Sinorhizobium fredii USDA 257: one gene and its partner. The protein of the gene in region 1 interacts with the protein of each later gene in a pairwise test. Links are inferred from orthologs where the notes say so. Each region holds a gene or a part of one and is shown in the gene's direction. Other genes may lie near its edges.

What was found.
Region 2: the proteins of sfsA (region 1) and USDA257_RS27725 interact in binary tests that used the Escherichia coli proteins (3 or more experiments, as listed by UniProt). The link is inferred for Sinorhizobium fredii USDA 257 from one-to-one orthologs.

Annotation. Positions count from the first base shown.
Region 1 is NC_018000.1:3,757,379-3,763,849, reverse strand. Bases 2,165-5,140 are described here. They hold sfsA (DNA/RNA nuclease SfsA), read left to right. Parts: upstream 2,165-3,262; coding sequence 3,263-4,018; downstream 4,019-5,140. Other genes in these bases: radC (RadC family protein), read left to right, coding at 4,848-5,140; map (type I methionyl aminopeptidase), read left to right, coding at 4,012-4,851; phaC (poly(3-hydroxyalkanoate) polymerase subunit PhaC), read left to right, coding at 2,165-3,246. Outside these bases: USDA257_RS17490 (LL-diaminopimelate aminotransferase), read right to left, coding at 1-862; USDA257_RS17485 (SHOCT domain-containing protein), read right to left, coding at 987-1,292; more of phaC, read left to right, coding at 1,402-2,164; more of radC, read left to right, coding at 5,141-5,639; USDA257_RS17460 (magnesium and cobalt transport protein CorA), read right to left, coding at 5,673-6,471. UniProt on the Escherichia coli protein: Binds to DNA non-specifically. Could be a regulatory factor involved in maltose metabolism.
Region 2 is NC_018000.1:5,899,093-5,905,587, forward strand. What follows is about bases 1,045-4,044. They hold USDA257_RS27725 (glutamate-5-semialdehyde dehydrogenase), read left to right. Parts: upstream 1,045-1,902; coding sequence 1,903-3,186; downstream 3,187-4,044. Other genes in these bases: proB (glutamate 5-kinase), read left to right, coding at 1,045-1,910; USDA257_RS27730 (nicotinate-nucleotide adenylyltransferase), read left to right, coding at 3,243-3,809; rsfS (ribosome silencing factor), read left to right, coding at 3,900-4,044. Outside these bases: GTPase ObgE, read left to right, coding at 1-727; more of proB, read left to right, coding at 729-1,044; more of rsfS, read left to right, coding at 4,045-4,346; 23S rRNA (pseudouridine(1915)-N(3))-methyltransferase RlmH, read left to right, coding at 4,608-5,090; USDA257_RS27745 (murein hydrolase activator EnvC family protein), read left to right, coding at 5,368-6,495. UniProt on the Escherichia coli protein: Catalyzes the NADPH-dependent reduction of L-glutamate 5-phosphate into L-glutamate 5-semialdehyde and phosphate. The product spontaneously undergoes cyclization to form 1-pyrroline-5-carboxylate.

The DNA of each region.
Region 1 (6,471 bases):
TGCCGTCGCCGTTCAACGCCTGGGTCGCGGCCACCTGGATCGGCGTGAAGGCGCCGTAATCGAGATAGGACTTCACCCGCGTCAGCGCCGCGATCAGGCGCTCGTTGCCGACGGCGAAGCCCATCCGCCAGCCGGGCATCGAAAACGTCTTCGACATCGAGGTGAATTCGACCGTGACGTCGATCGCGCCCGGCACTTCCAGGACCGAGGGCGGCGGCACGTCGTCGAAGTAGATTTCCGAATAGGCCAGGTCCGACAGCACGATGATGTCGTGCTTCTTCGCGAAGGCGATAACGTCCTTATAGAAATCGAGCGTGGCGACCTGGGCGGTCGGATTGGACGGATAGTTGAGGATCAGCGCCAGGGGCTTCGGGATCGAGTGCTTCACGGCGCGCTCAAGCGGCGGGAAGAAGCTCTCGTCCGGCTCGACCGAGATCGAACGGATGACGCCGCCGGCCATCAGGAATCCGAAGGCATGGATCGGATAGGTCGGGTTCGGACACAGAACGACGTCGCCCGGAGCGGTGATCGCCTGCGCCATGTTGGCGAAGCCTTCTTTTGAGCCCAGCGTGGCGACGACCTGCGTCTCGGGATTGAGCTTGACGCCGAAGCGGCGGGCATAATAGGCGGCCTGGGCGCGGCGCAGCCCCGGAATGCCCTTCGAGGAAGAATAACGATGGGTGCGCGGGTCCTGGACGACTTCGCAGAGCTTGTCGACGATCGACTGCGGAGTGGGAAGATCCGGATTGCCCATGCCGAGGTCGATGATGTCAGCACCGGCGGCTCGCGCGCTTGCTTTCAAACGGTTGACCTGTTCGAAAACATAGGGCGGCAAACGCCGGACTTTATGAAACTCTTCCATCTCCAGACCTCATTTGGCGCGCGGTTTCGCGGGCCTCATCGGCAATCGCTCAACATGCGCGGGGTGAATGGCCGTCAGTGCGGCCATTCAACGCTTTGCGGCCAAATCACGAGAAAGGCAAGTGCTAATTCTCGATCTGTTTTTGCGCTTCGACCCCATGCTGTTCGGCGAGCAACTGCAATTCCTTCAGACGGCGCTGATACTCCGCTTCGGAGATGACGCCGGATTTACGCTGCGCGGCAAGCGCCGTCAGTTGCCCCTGCATGTTCACCGCCTCTGCGTCGGTCATCTGCTGCATGGCGGCAGGCTTCTGCCCGTAGACCGAAGGATAGGTGGCGAGATCGGCCGTCGAATTGCATCCGGCAAGCATGCCTGCGAGAATCAACCCGGAAATCCGGGAAAGCGAACGCTGGTTTGCGACGACGAGCATGCTGGCGATGACCTCTGTTTTTAAGGAGCGACGATGCGCTAGCCCTTGTAATCATTTTCGGGCAGAATGTAAAAATACAAAACAAACAACGTGCTGTGGAGGACGCCGGGTGACATCAGACAAGGCCGAGGACACCACGGGCAAGGGCGGCTTTTCAGGCTTCGATCCCAAATCTGTCGAGCCTTACATCGTCAAGGACCCCCAGAACTTGGCCATCAACCTGGCCCGCGCGGTCGAACAGATGGGAAAGGCGGCTTCCGCATGGTTGGCGCCGCGGGAGGCCGGCGAGAAAAAAGATACTTACTCCGAGCCTGTCTCCGACATGGTCAAGACACTCTCCAAAGTCTCCGAATACTGGCTCTCCGATCCGCGTCGAACGCTGGAAGCGCAGACGCATCTGATGGGGAGCTTCTTCGACATCTGGTCGCGGACACTGCACCGGATGGCCGGCGACGACGTCGCCGAATCGGAGAACCTCCAACGCAACGACAAACGCTTTGCGGACGAGGACTGGGTGAAGAATCCCTTCTTCGACTTCATTCGCCAGGCCTATTTCACGACATCCGACTGGGCGGAGCAAATGGTCAAGGAGGCCGAGGGCCTCGACGACCATACCCGCCACAAGGCGGCCTTCTACGTGCGCCAGATCTCCAGCGCGCTCTCTCCGAGCAATTTCATCACCACGAATCCGCAGCTCTACCGGGAGACCGTCGCCTCGAGCGGGGCAAATCTCGTCAAGGGCATGCAGATGCTCGCCGAGGACATCGCCGCCGGGCGCGGCGAGCTCCGGCTCAGGCAAACTGATACCAGCAAGTTCGCCATCGGCGAGAACATTGCGATCACCCCCGGCAAGGTGATCGCACAATCCGACATTTGCCAGGTCATCCAATACGAAGCGAGCACCGAAACGGTGCTGAAGCGGCCGCTCCTGATCTGCCCGCCGTGGATCAACAAGTACTACGTGCTCGACCTCAACCCGCAAAAGTCCTTCATCAAATGGGCAGTGGACCAGGGCCACACGGTCTTCGTCATCTCCTGGGTCAATCCGGATGAGCGCCACGCCCGAAAGGACTGGGAAGCCTATGCACGCGAAGGCGTCGGCTTCGCGCTCGACACGATCGAACAGGCAACCGGCGAGCGCGAGGTCAATGCGATCGGCTATTGCGTCGGCGGCACCCTGCTCGGCGCCACGCTGGCGCTCCATGCAGCCGAAGGCGACGACCGTATCCGCTCGGCGACGCTCTTCACCACCCAGGTGGATTTCACCTATGCGGGCGACCTCAAGGTCTTCGTCGACGACGACCAGATTCAGCAGATCGAAGCCAAAATGAGCGCCACCGGCTATCTCGAAGGCTCGAAAATGGCGACCGCATTCAACATGCTTCGCGCTTCCGAGTTGATCTGGCCCTATTTCGTGAACAACTACCTCAAGGGCCAGGACCCCCTGCCCTTCGACCTGCTCTACTGGAACTCCGATTCGACGCGGATGCCCGCTGCCAACCACTCCTTCTATCTGCGCAATTGCTATCTCGAGAACAAGCTCGCCAAGGGCGAGATGGTGCTTGCCGGACGCAAGGTGTCGCTCGGCGACGTAAAGATCCCGATCTACAACCTCGCCACCAAGGAAGATCACATCGCACCGGCGAAGTCCGTCTTCCTTGGCAGCGGGCTCTTCGGCGGCAAGGTTACCTTCGTTCTGTCCGGCTCCGGCCACATTGCGGGCGTCGTCAACCCGCCGGACAAGAGCAAATACCAGTTCTGGACGGGCGGACCCCCGAAGGGCGATCTGGAGGAATGGCTGGAGAAGGCCAAGGAAACGCCGGGCTCCTGGTGGCCGCATTGGCACGACTGGGTCGAAAAGCTCGACAAGCGACGCGTTCCCGCCCGCAAGGCCGGAGGGCCGCTCAACTCCATCGAGGAAGCGCCGGGCTCCTACGTGCGCGTTCGCGCCTGACCCGCGGAAACGCATCGTGAACTTCTCCCGCCCGCTCGTTCCAGCAACGCTTCTCCAGCGTTACAAACGCTTCCTCTTCGATGCCGATCTTGCCGACGGGACGCGGATCACCGGCTCCTGCCCGAATACCGGCTCGATGCGCGGCCTCACGGCGCCCGGATCGGCCATCTGGCTGTCGGAGCATGACTCGCCAACACGCAAGTACCGCCACATGCTGGAGATTGTCGAGGCGGACGGAACGCTTGTCGGCATCAACACCGGGCTGCCAAACCGGATCGCCGAGGAAGCGATCGCCGCCGGACTGGTCAGCGATCTCCATACTTATGAAACGCTCCGCCGCGAACAGAGATACGGGCGAAATTCGAGGATCGATATTCTGCTCATCGATCCGGCGAAGGGCCTTGCCTATGTCGAAGTAAAGAATGTCCATTTCAGCCGAGCCGAGGCAATGGCGGAGTTTCCCGACAGCCCGACGGCGCGCGGCTCCAAGCACCTTGACGAACTCGGCGACATGGTCGAGGCCGGACACCGGGCGATCATGCTCTATCTTGTTCAAAGAAGCGACTGCAGCGTCTTGCGGATATGCCGCGACCTCGATCCGGTTTATGCTCGGGCTTTCGAACGGGCCACTGCGCGCGGCGTCGAAGCCTATGCGATCAGATGCGCGATATCGCCATTCGAGATCGTGCCGACCGCAGCGATGACAGTGGACGAACCGGTCCTTGCTGATTTAAGAAAATCGCCTGAAACATCGAAAGTCTTGGAATGGTAACTTACATCGAGGCCGGCGCCGCCCCCTACAAGAACACCGGCGTCATTCGTCTCTACGGACCGGATGGATTCGAAGGCATGCGCAAGGCCTGTCAGGTGACGGCACGCTGCCTCGACGAACTGGCGTCGCAGGTGCAGCCCGGCGTCACGACGGAAGAGATCGATCGCTTCGTCTACGAATTCGGCATGGATCACGGTGCGCTGCCCGCGACCCTGAACTATCGCGGCTATACAAAGTCGTCCTGCACCTCGATCAATCACGTCGTCTGCCACGGCATTCCGAACGACAAGCCGTTGCGCGACGGCGATATCGTCAACATCGACGTGACCTATGTCGTCGATGGCTGGCATGGCGATTCCAGCCGGATGTACCCGGTCGGCGAGATCAAGCGCGCCGCCGAACGCCTGCTCGAAGTCACGCATGAATGCCTGATGCGCGGCATAGCGGCGGTTCGTCCCGGCGCCCGTACCGGCGCGATCGGCGAGGCAATTCAGATCTATGCGGAGTCGGAGCGCTGCTCGGTCGTCCGGGACTTCTGCGGCCACGGCGTTGGCCGCCTCTTCCACGATGCTCCGAACATCCTCCACTATGGTAACGCCAGCGAAGGTCCGGAACTTAAGGAGGGCATGATCTTCACGATCGAGCCGATGATCAATCTCGGCCGCCCGCATGTAAAGGTGCTCTCAGACGGCTGGACGGCCGTGACGCGCGACCGGTCGCTTTCGGCGCAGTATGAACACACGGTCGGCGTTACGGCGAACGGCTGCGAAGTTTTCACGCTTTCACCGGCTGGCCTTTTCATGCCTGGCGTCAGCGCACTGGGCAACGCGTGACGAAACCGCCTCTTTTTCCTGAACCGGACGCCGCTGAGCCCGCCGACGAACGGCAGTTCTTCGCGCGCCAGAAGACACGCAAGCTCGACAAGGCGCCGACGCCTGGCGGCACCGCCGAGGCGCACTATCACGGCCATCGGGATCGGCTACGGATTCGCTACCGCGAACAGGGCGATGCGGCGCTCGCAGACTACGAGATCCTCGAACTCATTCTGTTCCGCCTCATACCCCGCCGCGACACGAAACCGATCGCCAAGGACCTTCTCGCTCGCTTCGGTACGCTGGCCGGGGTTTTCGGCGCGCCGCAGCAGCTTTTGCAGGAGGTCAAGGGCGTCGGCGAGTCCGTCGCGCTCGACCTGAAACTCATCGCGACCGCGGCGCAACGGATGATGAAGAGCGAACTGCGCAACAAGCAGGTCCTCTCATCCTGGAGCGCCGTGATCGACTATTGTCACGCTGCAATGGCGCATGAAACGAAGGAACAGTTCCGCATCCTGTTTCTCGACAAACGCAACACGCTGATTGCCGACGAGGTGCAGCAGCAGGGAACCGTCGATCACACGCCCGTCTATCCGCGCGAGGTCGTCAAGCGTGCCCTGGAGCTTTCCGCGACCGCTTTGATCCTGGTGCACAACCATCCGTCCGGCGATCCGACGCCGTCGCGCGCGGATATAGAAATGACGAAGCTGATCGCCGAGGCGGCCAAGCCGCTCGGCATCACGGTCCACGACCACGTGATCATCGGCAAGGACGGACACGTCAGCATGAAGGGGTTGCGGCTGTTCTAAATAAGGCTCGCGCAGAACCGTTCCGGTTCCAAATCAAAGCCACCGCGCCCGTCGGAACAACCGGTAAAGCGTCGCGCAGAGCCCAAAGATCACAGCCAATACGACGAAATAGCCATAACGGAACCGGAGCTCCGGCATGTCCTCGAAGTTCATGCCGTAAATCCCGGCGATTGCCGTGGGGACTGCCAGGATCGCCGCCCATGAGGCGAGCTTGCGCGAGATTTCCGTCTGCTCCGACTGACCGATCATCAGGCTTGCCTCGAAGGTAAAGGCCAACACTTCGCGGAGCGCGTCGATGTCCTCCTGCACGCGGCGAACGTGATCGGTGACGTCACGGAAGAGCGGCTGCATGGCCGCGTCCATGCCAGGCAGTTCGAGATGCTCGTGACGGCGGCAGACATCGACCAAAGGCACGACAGCATTGCGCAGTTTGAGCAGATTGCGGCGCATCAAATAGAGCCGCTCGACATCCGCCTTGTCCAGCCGTGAGCGCAACAGCCGATCCTCCAGTTCCTCAACCTCGCTGTGGATCGCCTCGACCACCGGCATGTAGTTATCAACGATGAAATCGAGGATCGAATAGAGAATGTAGTTTTCGCCATGGGCAAGCGCTCCCGGCGAGGATTCGCAGCGCTGCCTCACCGCCATATAGGACGTCGATGCACCGTGACGAACGGAGACGACATAGCCGCGCCCGACGAAGAGATGCGTCTCGCCGAAGGCGATCTCGTCATCGACCATATGAGCGGTTCGTGCCACGGCGAAGATCGCATCGCCGTAGATTTCGAGCTTCGGACGCTGGTGCGCCTTGCCCGCATCCTCGATCGCCAGA
Region 2 (6,495 bases), 2.1 Mb from region 1 along the record:
GATCTTCGAGGAGGACAATGAGACGCTGATCGTCGACATGGTCGCGGAAGGCCAGCGCTATCGGCTCGCCGCCGGCGGCAATGGCGGCTTCGGCAATGCCCATTTCAAGACCTCGACCAACCAGGCGCCGAACTGGGCCAATCCCGGTCTCGAGGGCGAGGAGAAAACCATTTGGCTCAGGCTGAAGCTGATCGCCGATGCCGGCCTCGTCGGCCTGCCGAATGCCGGCAAGTCGACCTTTCTCGCCGCCTGCACGCGCGCCCGGCCGAAGATCGCCAACTATCCCTTCACGACGCTCCATCCCAATCTCGGCGTTGCCACCATCGACGGGCGGGAATTCATCCTCGCCGACATTCCCGGGCTGATCGAGGGCGCCCATGAGGGGATCGGCATCGGCGACCGTTTCCTCGGCCATGTCGAGCGCACCCGCGTTCTTCTGCACCTGGTCTCGGCGCAGGAGGAGGATGTCGCCAAGGCCTACACGACGGTCCGGCACGAGCTCGATGCCTATGGCGGCGGGCTCGAAGATAAGCCGCAGATCGTCGCGCTGTCGCAGATCGACGTGCTTGACGACGAGGAGCTGAAGGCGAAGGCGAAGGCGCTCGCCAAAGCCTGCGGCGCGCCGCCGCTCCTCATCTCGGCCGTTACCAACAGGGGCATGACCGAGGCGCTGAGGGCACTGCGCGACGTCATTTCCGCCGCCAAGGCGGGCGAGGAGCAGGTTTGAGATGGCTGCTACGCGCAAACCGCTCGCAAAATACCGCCGGATCGTCATAAAGATCGGCTCGGCCCTGCTCGTCGATCGCAAGACGGGGCTAAGGAAGAGCTGGCTCGACGCCATGTGCGCCGACATCGCCGCCCTGAAGGCCAAGGGTGTCGAGGTGCTGGTGGTCTCCTCCGGCGCCATCGCCCTCGGCCGCACCGTGCTGAACCTGCCGGCCGGAGCCTTGAAGCTCGAGGAGAGCCAGGCGACCGCCGCGGTCGGCCAGATCGCCCTGGCGCGCGCCTGGTCGGAAAGCCTTTCGACCGATCAGATCATCGCCGGCCAGATCCTGCTGACGCTCGGCGATACGGAGGAGCGCCGCCGCTATTTGAACGCGCGCGCCACGATCAACCAGTTGCTGAGGCTCGGCTCAGTGCCGATCATCAACGAGAACGACACGGTCGCGACCACCGAGATCCGCTATGGCGACAACGACCGGCTGGCCGCCCGCGTGGCGACGATGGTCGGGGCAGATCTGCTTGTGCTGCTGTCCGACATCGACGGGCTCTACACGGCCCCGCCGCATGTCGATCCGGAGGCCCGCTTCCTCGAGACGATTGCCGAAATCACCCCGGAAATCGAGGCGATGGCAGGCGGAGCGGCGTCCGAGCTGTCGCGCGGCGGCATGCGCACCAAGATCGATGCCGGCAAGATCGCCACCACCGCCGGCTGCGCGATGATCATCGCTTCTGGCAAGCCGGAGCACCCGCTCAAAGCGATCGAGGCGGGCGCCCGCTCCTCCTGGTTCGCGCCTTCCGGCTCGCCGGTGACGGCGCGCAAGACCTGGATCGCCGGGCAATTGCTACCGGCCGGCTCGATTGCGATCGACGCCGGGGCGGAGACGGCGCTGCGCTCCGGCAAGAGCCTGCTTCCGGCCGGCGTGCGGCAGGTGACGGGAAGTTTCAGCCGCGGCGACACGATCGCGATCCTTGGCAGCAGCGGCCGCGAGATCGCCCGCGGGCTTGCCGGCTACGATGCCGACGAAGCGCGCCAGATCGCCGGCAAAAAATCGGCCGAAATCGGCGCGATCCTCGGCTATGCCGGCCGCACCGCCATGGTGCATCGCGACGATATGGTGATGACCGCCCCCTCCGGCCCGCGGCCCGAGGAGGAACTGGATGACAGGAAGGGCAAGCTCCATGCTTGACGCGGCCGAAAACGGCAAGGATGTCAACGCGATGATGCTGGAGATCGGCCGGCGCGCCAAGGCGGCCGCCCGGCCACTCGCCATCGCCAGCGCCGAGCACAAGCATGCGGCGCTCGTCGCCATGGCGGACGCGATCGTCGCCAAAAGCGACGAAATTCTCGCCGCCAATGTGATCGATCTCGAAAACGCTCGGGAGAGCGGTGTCGCCACGGCCTTCATCGACCGGCTGACGCTGACGGAGGCTCGTATCCGCGACATGGCGGACGGCATTCGCGCGATCGCCGCGTTGAAGGATCCGATCGGTGATGTCATCGCCGAATGGGACCGGCCGAACGGGCTGCATATCGAACGGGTCCGCACCCCGCTTGGCGTTATCGGTGTGATCTATGAAAGCCGTCCGAATGTCACCGCGGATGCCGGCGCGCTCTGCCTCAAGGCCGGCAATGCCGTGATCCTGCGCGGCGGCTCCGACAGCTTCCATTCGTCACGGGCGATCCATGCCTGCCTCGTCGAGGGGCTGAAGTCGGCGGGCCTGCCGGAGGATGCGATCCAGATGGTCCCGGTTGCCGACCGCGCTGCCGTCGGCGCCATGCTTTCGGGTCTTGAGGGCGCGATCGACGTGATCGTGCCGCGCGGCGGCAAAAGCCTCGTCGCCCGCGTCCAGAACGAGGCGCGCGTGCCGGTGTTCGCCCATCTCGAAGGGCTATGCCATATCTACGTCGACGCTTCCGCCGATCTCGATATGGCGAGAAAGATCGTCGTCAACGCCAAGATGCGCCGCACCGGCATCTGCGGCGCCGCCGAGACGCTGTTGATCGACCGCAATGCAGCCGACCGGCTGGCAACACCGCTGCTCCAGGGGCTGCTTGATGCCGGATGCGAAGTGCGCGTCTCCGAAGAGTTGCAAGACCTGCTTCCCGGCCTGAAGGCGGCGAGCGATGAGGACTGGGCGACCGAATACCTCGACGCGATCATTTCGGCAAAGCTGGTCGACGGCATCTCCGGCGCCATCGAGCACGTCAACAGCTGGTCTTCGGCCCATACGGAGGCGGTGATCGCCGAGGACCCGGCGGTCGTCGAGCGCTTCTTCACGGAAATCGACTCGGCGATCCTCCTGCACAACGCCTCGACGCAATTTGCCGATGGCGGCGAATTCGGTATGGGCGGCGAGATTGGCATTGCCACCGGCAAGATGCACGCCCGCGGTCCGGTCGGCGTCGAACAGCTCACCTCGTTCAAATATCGCGTGCGCGGCACGGGACAGGTGCGGCCCTGACGACACCTGCCGATGTGAAGCCAAGCTATCTGCGCATGCCGCATGTCGAAAGCGGCATGACGGTCGGTCTGTTCGGCGGGTCCTTCAATCCGCCCCATGACGGCCACGTGCTCGTTGCCGAGACGGCGCTGCGCAAGCTCGGGTTCGACCAGCTGTGGTGGATGGTGACGCCCGGCAATCCGCTGAAGGACCGCAACAATCTCGCGCCGCTTGCCGAGCGCATCGCGATGAGCGAAAGGATCGCCCGCAATCCGCGCATCAAGGTCACCGCCTTCGAGCAGGCGCTCGGCCAGAGCTATACGGCACGCACTTTGGAGTTCGTCCGGGCGCGCAATCGCGGCGTGCGCTTCGTCTGGGTGATGGGGGCGGACAATCTCCGGAATTTTCACCGCTGGCAGAACTGGCGCCGGATCGTCGGCACCTTCCCGATCGCGGTGATCGACAGGCCGGGCGCGACGCTCGCCTATCTGTCGTCGCGGATGGCGACGACTTTCAGCCATGCGCGAATCGACGAGGACGACGCGACGACGCTCGCCTTTCAAAGGGCGCCGGCCTGGACCTTCATCCACGGGCCCCGCTCGTCCTTGAGCTCGACGGCGCTTCGTTCCGCCAAATCCGGGTGAATTCCCGTCATTTACTTCTCGCGTCTTGAAACTGCACCGGTTTGGTGCCTACATTTGACACACGGTTCGTCCTCAGATCACGAACCGGAAGTGCATGTTCTGTTCATTCGGAAAGGAAAGACCCTGACAACAGCACACGCCAAGGGATATGCGGTCTCCGCATACCCGCGCAGCACGGGATCGAGCGACGAAGCCGCTGTCCGTGCGCTTAAGCTGGTCCTCGAAAGCCTAGAGGACTCAAAGGCAGAAGACATCATCACCATCAACATTGCCGGAAAGTCGGCGCTGGGAGACTTCATGGTCGTCGTCTCCGGGCGTTCGAACAGGCATGTGATGGCTATTGCCGACCACCTGGTGAGAGACCTGAAGGACGAGGGACTTGGCAATCCCCGCGTCGAGGGCCTCGAGGGTGGTGACTGGGTGCTGATCGACACCGGCGATGTGATCATTCACATCTTCCGGCCCGAGATCCGGGAGTTCTACAACATCGAAAAGATGTGGGCCGCCCCGGAGATGGAGGACAGTACCCTGCACTGAGACGCGCCGCCCGTCCCTGACCGATCGCCTCAGGACGGAGCGACGACCGGTGCCGATTTGAGATGCGGCTGTCATCACCCGACCGGGCGGATGGCAGCAAGAGGGTTTTTGCCGACCGAAACCTACAGCGTCGTGCGTCTTTTCAGACGCACAAAGGTCGCTGTAGCACTTTGAATCTCTGCATGTTTTATCCTTGAACTGAGAACGGTTTAAGGAAACAAACAGTAGTCGGTCGGATGCCGGTGGGGACGGAACGGGTCAATGCGTATCGGACTTTTCGCAGTCGGCCGCCTGAAGGCGGGTCCGGAGAAGGATCTCGCGGCCCGTTATCTCGATCGCTTCTCCAAGGCCGGGCCGGCCGTGGGCCTGGAACTGGCGCGTGTTGTCGAGGTCAATGAGAGCCGCGCGGCGAACGCTGAAACGCGCAAGCGCGACGAAGCGGCCCAGCTCGAAAAGGCGCTTGCCGAGGGCAGCCTGCTCCTGTTGCTCGACGAGCGCGGCAAGGCGCTCGATTCCGAGAGTTTCGCCACGCTGCTCGGCGCGTTCCGGGATGGCGGCAAGCGCGACCTGATGATCGCCATCGGCGGTGCCGACGGGCTCGACCCGGCGCTCCACGCCCGCGCCGATGCCGTTCTCTGCCTTGGCAAGATGACCTGGCCGCACCAGCTCGTCCGCATCCTCATCGCCGAACAGCTTTATCGCGCCGTGACCATCCTTGCCGGCCACCCGTACCACCGCGCGTGAAAAGAGTCGAAGAGCATTCTGCAGAAGACCCCCTCCCCAACCCTCTCCACAAGGGGGATGGGCTTACTTTGCCGCGATCCCGCCTCCTATTTCGAATGTTTCCGGGATAAGCGGTGGATGGAAAATGGTAGGCGGTCGCAGCGAACGAGATAGCCCCTCCCCCTTATGGGGAAGGGTCTGGTCGATGCGCTTCACCGCAATAACAAGAATATGTATTGGTGGCCTCCGACAAATCGGATTAGGGTTCCCTGATTTAACTGCTAGCCCACGAGACAGGATGACGAGCGCCAGGAACAGAGCCGACGTCGCCCGGTTGAGATCTGCCGCGAGGCAGATCGGCCGGCACGCGGCGATCGCCGCCGTTCTTCTGTCCATGTACGGGCCGGCGCTTGCGCAGGAGGCCGCGAGAGACGTGGCTCCAGGCCCGACCGCCGCGCAACAGGGGCCGCCCGATCCCGCGGCCGACCTGACCTTAAGACGCGACAGCACGCGCAGCGAGCTCGACGCGCTGTCGAAGACGATCGGTCTTTCGCGCGACCGCGCCACGGCTCTCGAGCAGACGATTGCCGAGATCGACAAGAGCAATACGGCACTGCGTTCCGCGATCGTCGACTCGGCTGCGAAGCGCCAGGAACTCGAACGGCAGATTGCCGAGGGGGAGATACAGCTCAACGAACTGCGTGCCAAGGAGGACGTGGTCAAGCGTTCGCTGAGAGCCCGGCGCGGCGTGCTCGCCGAAGTGCTCGCTGCGCTGCAGCGCATGGGCCGCAACCCGCCGCCGGCGATCCTGGTGACGCCGGAAGATGCGCTTGGTTCCGTTCGCAGCGCAATCCTGCTCGGCGCCGTCGTTCCGGAAATCCGCGAGCAGACCGACAGCCTCGTCGCCGACCTCGAGGCGCTTGCCGACATCCGCGCCGGCATTGCCAGACAGAGGGACGATCTGACGGCGGCGATGACGGCCGTTCTCGAGGAAGAACGGCGCATGTCGATGCTCGTCGCCGAGAAGGAAAAGCTGCGACAGCGGAACGCGGCGGAACTGGCCTCCGAACAGCGCAAGGCTGACGAACTCGCCTCGCAGGCGACCAATCTCGAGGGGCTGATCTCCTCGCTCGAAAACGAGATCTCCTCGGTGCGCGAGGCCGCTGAGGCCGCCCGCGCGCAGGAGGAAGAACGGCTGCGGATGAACGAGGCCGAGCGTCAGGCGGCACGGGAGTTGGCCAAGAGCGCGGTGCCCGACAAAAACCGCATTGCGCCCGCATACGTGTTTTCGGAATTGCACCAGAGGCTCAGCTATCCGGTCGCAGGCTCGATCCTGCGGCAATTCGGCGACGCGGACGGCACCGGGCACTCGCTGCAGGGGATCATGCTGGAAACCAATGCAGGCGCGCTGGTGACCACGCCGGCG